Regions from separate parts of the Brevibacillus sp. SIMBA_040 genome, predicted to be linked through region 2. Evidence: riboswitches for the same ligand, from Rfam matches in the RefSeq annotation. Region 2 holds a riboswitch; the other holds the start of a gene.
What was found. Region 2 has a riboswitch for glycine ahead of glyA (serine hydroxymethyltransferase). Riboswitches for the same ligand answer to the same signal wherever they lie in the genome.
Positions count from the first base shown of each region.

Region 1: another riboswitch for glycine. It lies ahead of gcvT (glycine cleavage system aminomethyltransferase GcvT); the one in region 2 lies ahead of glyA (serine hydroxymethyltransferase).

Region 1 covers NZ_JAWRXI010000002.1:526,491-530,916, forward strand. The annotation lists gene gcvPA (aminomethyl-transferring glycine dehydrogenase subunit GcvPA) at 1-1,280, opposite strand, end outside; gene gcvT (glycine cleavage system aminomethyltransferase GcvT) at 1,322-2,425, opposite strand; glycine riboswitch at 2,603-2,717, opposite strand; glycine riboswitch at 2,718-2,814, opposite strand; gene SB752_RS05600 (DEAD/DEAH box helicase) at 3,036-4,426, shown strand, end outside.
Region 2 covers NZ_JAWRXI010000003.1:309,051-313,476, forward strand. The annotation lists gene SB752_RS07115 (alpha/beta fold hydrolase) at 1-3, shown strand, start outside; glycine riboswitch at 170-275, shown strand; gene SB752_RS07120 (iron-sulfur cluster biosynthesis family protein) at 446-784, shown strand; gene lpdA (dihydrolipoyl dehydrogenase) at 829-2,244, shown strand; glycine riboswitch at 2,295-2,398, shown strand; gene glyA (serine hydroxymethyltransferase) at 2,603-3,853, shown strand; gene SB752_RS07135 (serine dehydratase beta chain) at 3,869-4,387, shown strand; gene sdaAA (L-serine ammonia-lyase, iron-sulfur-dependent, subunit alpha) at 4,388-4,426, shown strand, end outside.

The DNA.
Region 1 (4,426 bases), on a different contig from region 2:
GCGATCAAGGTATGCTGAGCCAGCTCTGGATAATCCAGTCCGAGATCGTAGCCACCGATGATGCCTGCGGAAAGCAGCTTTTTGTTCACATCAGCAACTGGTTTGTTCAGCTTCACGATAAATTCATTGAAGAACGGCGAAGCATTCACTACCTCCAGCCCTTTTGCTTCCAGGGCTTTTTTGGCGTAATGAGCTTTTTGCAGGTTCATCATCGCCATTTCCTGTACACCATTTTTGCCGAGCGCTGTCAACGTAATCGCAGCTGCCAACGCGAGCAATGCTTGGTTTGAGCAAATATTGGATGTCGCTTTTTCACGACGGATGTGCTGTTCACGTGCTTGCAGAGTCAGCACGAACCCACGCTTGCCGTTCTCATCCTTGGTTTGACCAACGATACGACCTGGCATTTTGCGCATGAGCTTGGTTGTTGTTGCAAAGTAACCGCAGTGTGGTCCACCAAAGGATGCCGGGATACCGAATGGCTGCATGTCTCCTACCACGATGTCAGCTCCAAGCTTGCCTGGTGCTTCCAATACGCCCAGTGAGAGTGGATTGGATGAAGCAATCAGGAGAGCACCTTTTCCATGTGCGATCGGCTCAATCGCAGCCAGATCTTCTACGTTACCGAAGAAGTTTGGATACTGAACAATAACTGCCGCCGTATTATCATCGATGAGTGCTTCTAATGCAGCAGGATCGGTGACACCGTCACTGTTCGTACCTACTTCTACCAGCTCAACATTTTGACCATATGCGTAGGTTTTCAGCACGCCACGTGCTTCAGGATGGACAGCGCGAGAGACGATCACACGTTTTTTGCCTGTGTGACCAGCAGCCATCATTGCTGCCTCCGCCAAAGAAGTCGCTCCGTCGTACATCGAGGAGTTCGCTACTTCCATGCCAGTCAGCTCACATACCATTGTCTGGAATTCAAAAATAGCTTGTAGCTCGCCTTGGCTGATTTCAGGCTGGTACGGTGTGTAAGCCGTGAAGAACTCACCGCGCAAGAGCATATGATTCACTGTACTCGGTGTGTAGTGCTGATACACCCCTGCACCGAGGAAGTTTACATGTGTACTGAAATTTACGTTTTGATTGGCCAGACGTGTGAAGTACTTCACCAGATCAGGCTCAGACAGTGCTTCTGGAATATGGAGTGCACCTTTGAAGCGTACTTCCTCAGGGATGTCAGCGAACAGCTCATCGATGCTGGTAATTCCAAGCGTTTCCAGCATTTCGCGCTTGTCCTGATCGGTTTGTGGCAGGTAGCGGTATTTCACGAACGTTGTCCTCCTCTAATAGGATGTTTGGTGGTTACAGCTTAGTTTTTTGGACGTTTGTAGAACGGAGCAGCAACAACCTCTGCCTTTAAACGTTTTCCTCGAATTTCTACCTCGAGCTGCGTACCAATAGCCGCGTGCTCGGTTTTTACGAGTGCGAGACCGACGTTCTTTTTCAAGGTTGGCGACTGTGTACCTGTAGTCACCTCACCGATGAGCTCTTCTCCTGCGTATACAGGATAGTGCGTGCGCGGAATTCCGCGGTCGATCATTTCAATACCGACCAGTTTGCGAGGCGCACCGTTTTCTTTTTGTGCCTTCAGGGCTTCCTGACCGATGAACGCTACTTCTTTATCTACCTTCACCGCAAAGCCAATACCCGCTTCGATCGGAGTAATGTCCTTGCTCAGCTCTTGTCCGTAGAGTGGCAGCTTTGCTTCAAAACGCAGCGTGTCACGCGCACCGAGTCCGCATGGTAGAAGGCCGTCTTCCTGTCCTGCGAGAAGCAGGGAATCCCACAGTTTGACCGCTGTATCTGCGTCTAAATAAATTTCAAATCCGTCTTCACCCGTGTATCCTGTGCGAGATACAAGTGCCGAAATGCCATCGATGACGACATCACGCTCAAAGCGGAAAAACCCGATTTGGGACAAATCTGTCGTCGTCAGTTTTTGCAAAATCGATTCAGCCAGTGGGCCTTGAATCGCAATTTGAGCCGTTTGTGGAGAGATATTTTCAATGGTCACACCTGGAATCAAATGCTCCTGCAACCAGGCGTAGTCTTTGTCAATATTTCCAGCATTAATAACAAGCAGGTAATGGTCATCTGCGTATTTGTATACGAGCAGATCATCAATGGTCCCGCCATCTGGATAACATAGAACACTGTATTGTGCTTGCCCTACTGCGAGTTTGGACACGTCATTTGTCGTAACGTGCTGGAGGTAAGCGAGAGCATTCTCCCCTTTTACATCCACCTCTCCCATGTGGGAAACATCAAACAGACCAGCTTTTGTCCGTACCGCCTCGTGCTCTTGGCCAATACTTGAGAACTGCACAGGCAATTCCCATCCGCCGAAGTCGATTGTCTTTCCGCCATACTTTGCATATGAATCGAACAAAGGCGTTCGCTTCAGATTGGACATGTGTGGCACCTCCTGTTAACCATGCGTTATGGCATTTTTCCCCCTGAACTAGAAAACCTGGCTACGCCACGTGTGGCGGAGCCGCGGCTGCGCTTATACCGGATAGAAATTTCTCATTCCTACCAGTACAAAAAAGACAGAGTCGAAAAAACGGTACACCAAAATAAGGGTGCCCATTTTTCCTCCTCTGTCCTTGGTACCTGAGAGTTACCTTGCGAATCAAGTGAGTCGGGGTTCTCCTCACTTGCAAGTTTCCCCTTTGGTGGCTCCTTGCGAGCTCTCTCCAGAGTTGCGTCCAGTAGAGGTACTTTTGCCTGAGAGATTCACCGTTTCCGGCTTGCTCCTTCGGCGCTGCAGTGGTGCTCGCAGTCTCTCCCTGCTACTATCATTCGCGGTGGTTAGATGGTCATACATAAGTTATTGATAACTTTTCCATACTAGGAAAGGAACTTTCTCCTTTATCCTACCACGAGAGCAAGCAGTTGAAAATATACAAATTAACAGTCAGATTAAGAAATACTTAACAAAATGATATCCCATATAAAAAACGTTAAGCTTTTTAGATAATGACTTGAAAGTTATGGCAGAGCTACGCAAAGGAGTAACCAATATGCCGAATGTTCCTGTTTCATTTGATACGAGCTGGATTGATCCGCTCTCTGAACGTCTGCAGCAGGATGGGCCCTGGGACAAATGGGAGCTGTGGAAGCTCGCTTTGGAAGCAGAGGAGGCCATGGCTGTTCGTGAGTTTGACCAGCTGCAATGCCTGAAGTATTTACCTCTCTTATCCCCCTTTCCGCATCAGCTTCATACGGCTGAGCGTGTGCTTTTAGACATGCGTGGACGAGCCATTCTCGCAGATGAGGTAGGGCTGGGAAAAACGATCGAAGCTGGCTTGATCATGAAAGAGTACATGGTTCGCGGGCTGGCCAAAAAAATTCTCATCCTCGTTCCTGCATCCCTCGTCATTCAATGGACGAAAGAACTACAGCAAAAATTCGGGATTCCTGCCGTCGCCCAGAAAAAAGAGTATATGTGGCGTCAGCATGAGGTCGTCGTCGCTTCGATCGACACCGCCAAGCGTGATCCTCATCGCCGTCACGTGCTAGACATCGATTACGACATGCTCATCATCGATGAAGCACACAAGCTCAAAAACAAGCGAACCCGAAACTATCAATTTGTAAAGGAAATCCGCAAAAAATATTGTTTGCTGCTAACCGCAACTCCGATTCAAAACGAGATGGATGAGCTGTACAATCTGATCAATTTGCTAAAGCCCGGTCATCTCGGCCACACAACCTCTTTTTCCTCCAATTATGTGGAAGGCAAGCGCCAATCCAAAAACAGCGACAAGCTGCGTGAGGAAATTGAGAAGGTGATGATCCGAAACAAGCGCAGTGACGGCGGCATCCAGTTTACGAGTCGTCGCGTACAGTCGATTCCGATAGAGCTTTCAGCGGAGGAATTGGCCCTCTATGATGGTGTCACCCGCTTTGTTCGTGAACAGTACCAGTCTGGCATCGGCGGCTTCAATTCGCTTGCACTCATCACCTTACAGCGCGAGGTCTGTTCCAGCAAGGAAGCCTCGTTCATGACACTGTACAACATGCATCAAAGAATGGCGGAGGATTCCCCGCTACGCGAGCAAATCATCCATCTGGTCGAGATGATTAAAAAAATCGAGACGCATTCCAAAGCAGCAAAAACCGTTGAGCTGATTCAACAAATTAATGACAAGGTCATCATTTTCACAGAATATCGCGCCACCCAAAACTACTTGCAAAAATATTTGCATGATCACGGTATTACCTCCGTACCGTTTCGTGGCGGATTTAAGCGCAGTAAAAAAGACTGGATGACGGATTTGTTCCAAAATCGTGCGCAAGTATTAATCGCGACAGAGGCTGGCGGTGAAGGTATCAATCTCCAGTTTTGTAATCAGGTAATCAATTACGATCTTCCGTGGAATCCGATGCGTGTCGAGCAGCGAATCGGTCG
Region 2 (4,426 bases):
TAATTATACCTTAGCGAATGTTGGGGAGAAGGGGGAGCAAGCCACTCTTTTCCCTTCTTATGTTCTGCTATTTTATAATGCCTGAATAATATTTTTTTTCAGAATTGACACGGATAAGATGGATGTGATTTACTTAATGAAAAGTTATCCATCAATTGAATAGCGGCGGATGATGATTGTAGGAGAGACTAAACAAACAGGTTTAGCACCGAAGGAGCAAGTCCCATAAAACCCTTGGGATCAATCTCTCAGGTACCAGATACTACAATTGGACGCACCTCTGGAGAGCGCTTGAAAAAGCCACCCAAGGGGAATACTTCGGGCTAGTTGGACGAAGTTAAACTCTCAGGTAAAAAGGACAGAGGAAAGGTAGAGTATCGTCACTCTATCTTTCTCCTGTCCTTTTTTGGTGTTCGTAAAAAAGGTTTAAGCGGAGGATGGCGCGATGGGAAAGGAGGCAGGGAACAAGAACATGGAGCTTACGGTGAAGGACGCTGCTCGCAGTGAACTCAGCAAGCTTAGCTTTCCACAGGACACTGCTCTGCGGATTGACGTAGTGATGTCGGGAGATTGTGGATGTGCTTTTTCCGTCCAGCTAGCGGTTGACGAATTGAGAAAAAACGATACGCTGGTCTACCAGAACAGGATTCCGTTCTGCATCGATCTTTTGACGAAGCGCAATTTGGGCGACGTATTGACGCTAGACTTTGATCCAGATCAGGGCTTTGCGCTGTCGAGTCCAGAGGAATTGTTTTCGGATCGGCTGCGCATTCGCACAAGCTGATCATACAAAGCGCATAAATAGAGAGAAATAAGTGGGGGAAAACCATGGCAGAGAACGGAGTAGTGGAGCAGCTTGATGTCCTGGTCATTGGCTCTGGTCCAGGGGGATATGTCGCAGCGATTCGAGCTGCTCAATTAGGTAAGCAAGTAGCGATTGTGGAAAAAGAAGCGGTGGTTGGCGGTGTTTGTTTGAACAAAGGCTGCATTCCTTCCAAGGCACTCATTTCGGTAGCACATCAGTACGAAGCGACAACGCATTCCCAGGAGATCGGATTGCAGGTAGCGGGAGTCAGCGTCGACTTTGCCAAAGTGCAGGAATGGAAGCAAAGTGTGATCGATAAATTAACAGGTGGCGTCAAGTCGCTGCTCAAAGGAAACAAGGTCCAGCGAATCCAGGGCGAAGCGAGGCTCGTGGGCGACGATCTGGTACAGGTGATAAACGGAGAAGAAACGAGTCTTTACCGCTTTGCACATTGTATCCTCGCTACTGGCTCCAGACCGATTGAGCTAAAAGCTTTCCCGTATGAGGGACGGATTCTTTCTTCTACGGAAGCGCTTACGCTCACGGAAATTCCGAAAAGCCTGGTTGTGATCGGTGGAGGCTATATCGGAATCGAGCTGGGACAGACGTATGCCAAGCTCGGTGCCAAAGTAACGATTCTCGAGGGATCGGACTCGATTTTGCCTGGGTTTGAGAAAGAAATGTCCCGCTTCGTAGGACGAAAGCTAAAGAAGCTGGGCGTAGAGGTGCATACGGGAGCGATCGCCAAAGAAGCGCAGCAAACAGCAGCTGAGGCCACGATTACGTATGAAGTGAAAGGTGAGCTGCATCAGGTATCATCAGAATATTTGCTGATTACAGTAGGCAGACGCCCGAACATCGATCAGCTCGGACTTGAAACGGTAAATATGAAATTGACTGAGCGTGGTTTCATCCAGGTAGATCAGCAGTGCAAAACGAGCGTGCCCAACATTTATGCGATTGGCGATATCGTAGAAGGTCTGGCCTTGGCGCATAAGGCATCCTACGAAGGCAAAATCGCCGCAGAAGTCATTGCTGGCCTGGACAGCTCCGTCAGCTATAAAACGATACCTGCTGTCGTCTTCTCAGATCCGGAGATCGCAAGTGTCGGTCTGAATGAGACGGAAGCCAAAAACCAGGGCTATACGGTTTCGATTGGGAAATTCCCGTATGCTGCAAACGGGCGGGCACTTTCCCTGAATGCGGGAGACGGATTTGTGAAAATCATCGGAGACAGCGAAACAGGTGCAATCCTGGGAGGACAAATCGTTGGACCAGAAGCATCCAACCTGATCGGAGAAATTGGTCTGGCGATTGAAAAAGGGCACAAGCTGCAAGACATTGCTCATACGATCCATGCGCATCCAAGCTTGGGCGAGATCATCATGGAGGCAGCAGAAGGAGCACTTGGGCAAGGGATTCACCAGCTGAGCCGATAGATAGTCTGAGCAGTTGCTTTTGGCAAGAATGACAAAATTTCATATGGCGGATGATGATTGTAGGAGAGACCAGATGCTTTGACTGGCACCGAAGGAGCAAGTCCCAAAAATCCTTGGGATTAATCTCTCAGGTAAAGAGTACTACAATTGGACGCACCTCTGGAGAGCGCTTGAAAAAGCCACCCAAGGGGAACGCTTCGACAACAGCCTGCTGTTATGCACACAGGAACGAGCGCCGAAGCTAAACTCTCAGGTAAAAAGGACAGAGGAAAGGTAGATTACACGTTAATCTATCTTTCCTTCGTCCTTTTTTGTATTCCAAAAACACGAGGAAAGGTAGCAAATAGGAGGAGCGTTCATGAGTTTGCAGGATCGTGACTTTGAAATTTTTTCGGCCATTGAAAATGAAAACAAGCGGCAGCATCGGACGCTGGAGCTGATCGCATCGGAAAACTTTGTCAGCGAAGAAGTCATGCAAGCGATGGGCTCAGTACTGACCAATAAATACGCAGAGGGCTACCCGGGCAAACGTTACTACGGTGGCTGCGAGCATGTAGATGTGGTTGAGCAGCTCGCGATTGATCGCATCTGCGCCTTGTTCGGTGCCAAGTACGCGAATGTTCAGCCTCACTCTGGCGCACAAGCCAATACAGCGGTCTTTTTCTCTCTGCTTCAGCCGGGCGACACGATCATGGGCATGAATCTTTCTCATGGTGGGCACTTGACCCACGGAAGTCCGGTTAGCCTGTCGGGGAAATGGTTCAACGTAGTGGCTTACGGTGTGAGAGAAGACAATCATCTGATCGATTACGACGAGGTAGAAGCGACAGCACTTCGCGAGCGCCCGAAGCTGATCATTGCCGGAGCAAGCGCCTATCCCCGCCAGATTGATTTCGCCAAATTCAAAGAAATCGCGGACAAAATCGGAGCCAAGTTCATGGTGGACATGGCACATATCGCAGGTCTCGTAGCAGCTGGGTTGCATCCATCTCCTGTTCCCTATGCGGATGTGGTGACGAGCACGACGCACAAAACATTGCGTGGTCCACGCGGCGGCATCATTCTGACCAACGACGAGGAAATTTTCAAAGGAATCAACAAGGCGATTTTCCCTGGGATTCAGGGCGGTCCGTTGATGCATGTGATCGCAGCAAAAGCAGTTTCCTTTAAAGAGGCACTGCAGCCGAGCTTTAAAACCTACGCAGAAAATGTTGTCAAAAATGCTTCCACATTGGCTGCTACCTTGCTCCAAGAAGGCGCGACATTGGTGTCTGGCGGAACAGATAATCATCTCGTGCTTTTGGATGTACGCCCATGGGGATTAACAGGTAAGGAAGCGGAGGCTCTATTGGAGGAAGCAGGCATCACTGTTAACAAAAATACGATTCCGTACGAAACAGCCAGTCCTTTTGTGACGAGCGGTGTACGTATCGGTACAGCGGCGGTTACCACTCGCGGCATGAGAGAGCAGGAAATGCAAGTGATTGGACGCGCAATCGCTACCGTATTGAAGGCAAAAGGCAACGCTGCTGTCAGCGAGCAGGTACGTGAGCGAATCGGCAAGCTTTGCGAGGCGTATCCCTTGTATGAAAAGATCGCAGTCCAGTAGGTAGGAGGCACAACCATGGTATACAATAGCTGCTTTGATATTATCGGTCCGATCATGGTAGGTCCGTCCAGCTCTCATACAGCGGGAGTGGTATGGATCGGAAAGTTTGTTTATGACTTTCTCGGAGGAGAACCGGAAGCAGTACAAATCATTTTCTACGATTCATTCTCGGAGACCTACAAAGGGCACGGAACGGATAAAGCAGTCATTGGCGGCTTGCTCGGTATGGACACCGATGACAAGCGAATCAGGGATGCCATCGAGATCGCATCAGTGCGCAACGTAGCATTTACCTTCGCATGTGAAGGGGAGTGCCCTTATTACGATCATCCCAATACCGTTCTCATCACCGCGCGAAAAGAAAATGTGTCGGTAGTCATCGGCGGAGTCTCACTCGGGGGCGGAATCTCTAAAATCTTTCATATCAATGGGTGCGCCGTTGATATCCCATTGAATGCTGATTATGACCTGACTGAGATCAGGGTGCTGTATGAGGAGAAACCACGCTGTGCGGCGTACGTAGGGGGATTGTAAATGAACTTCACATCAATGGTCGAGCTGCAAGAGGTTTGC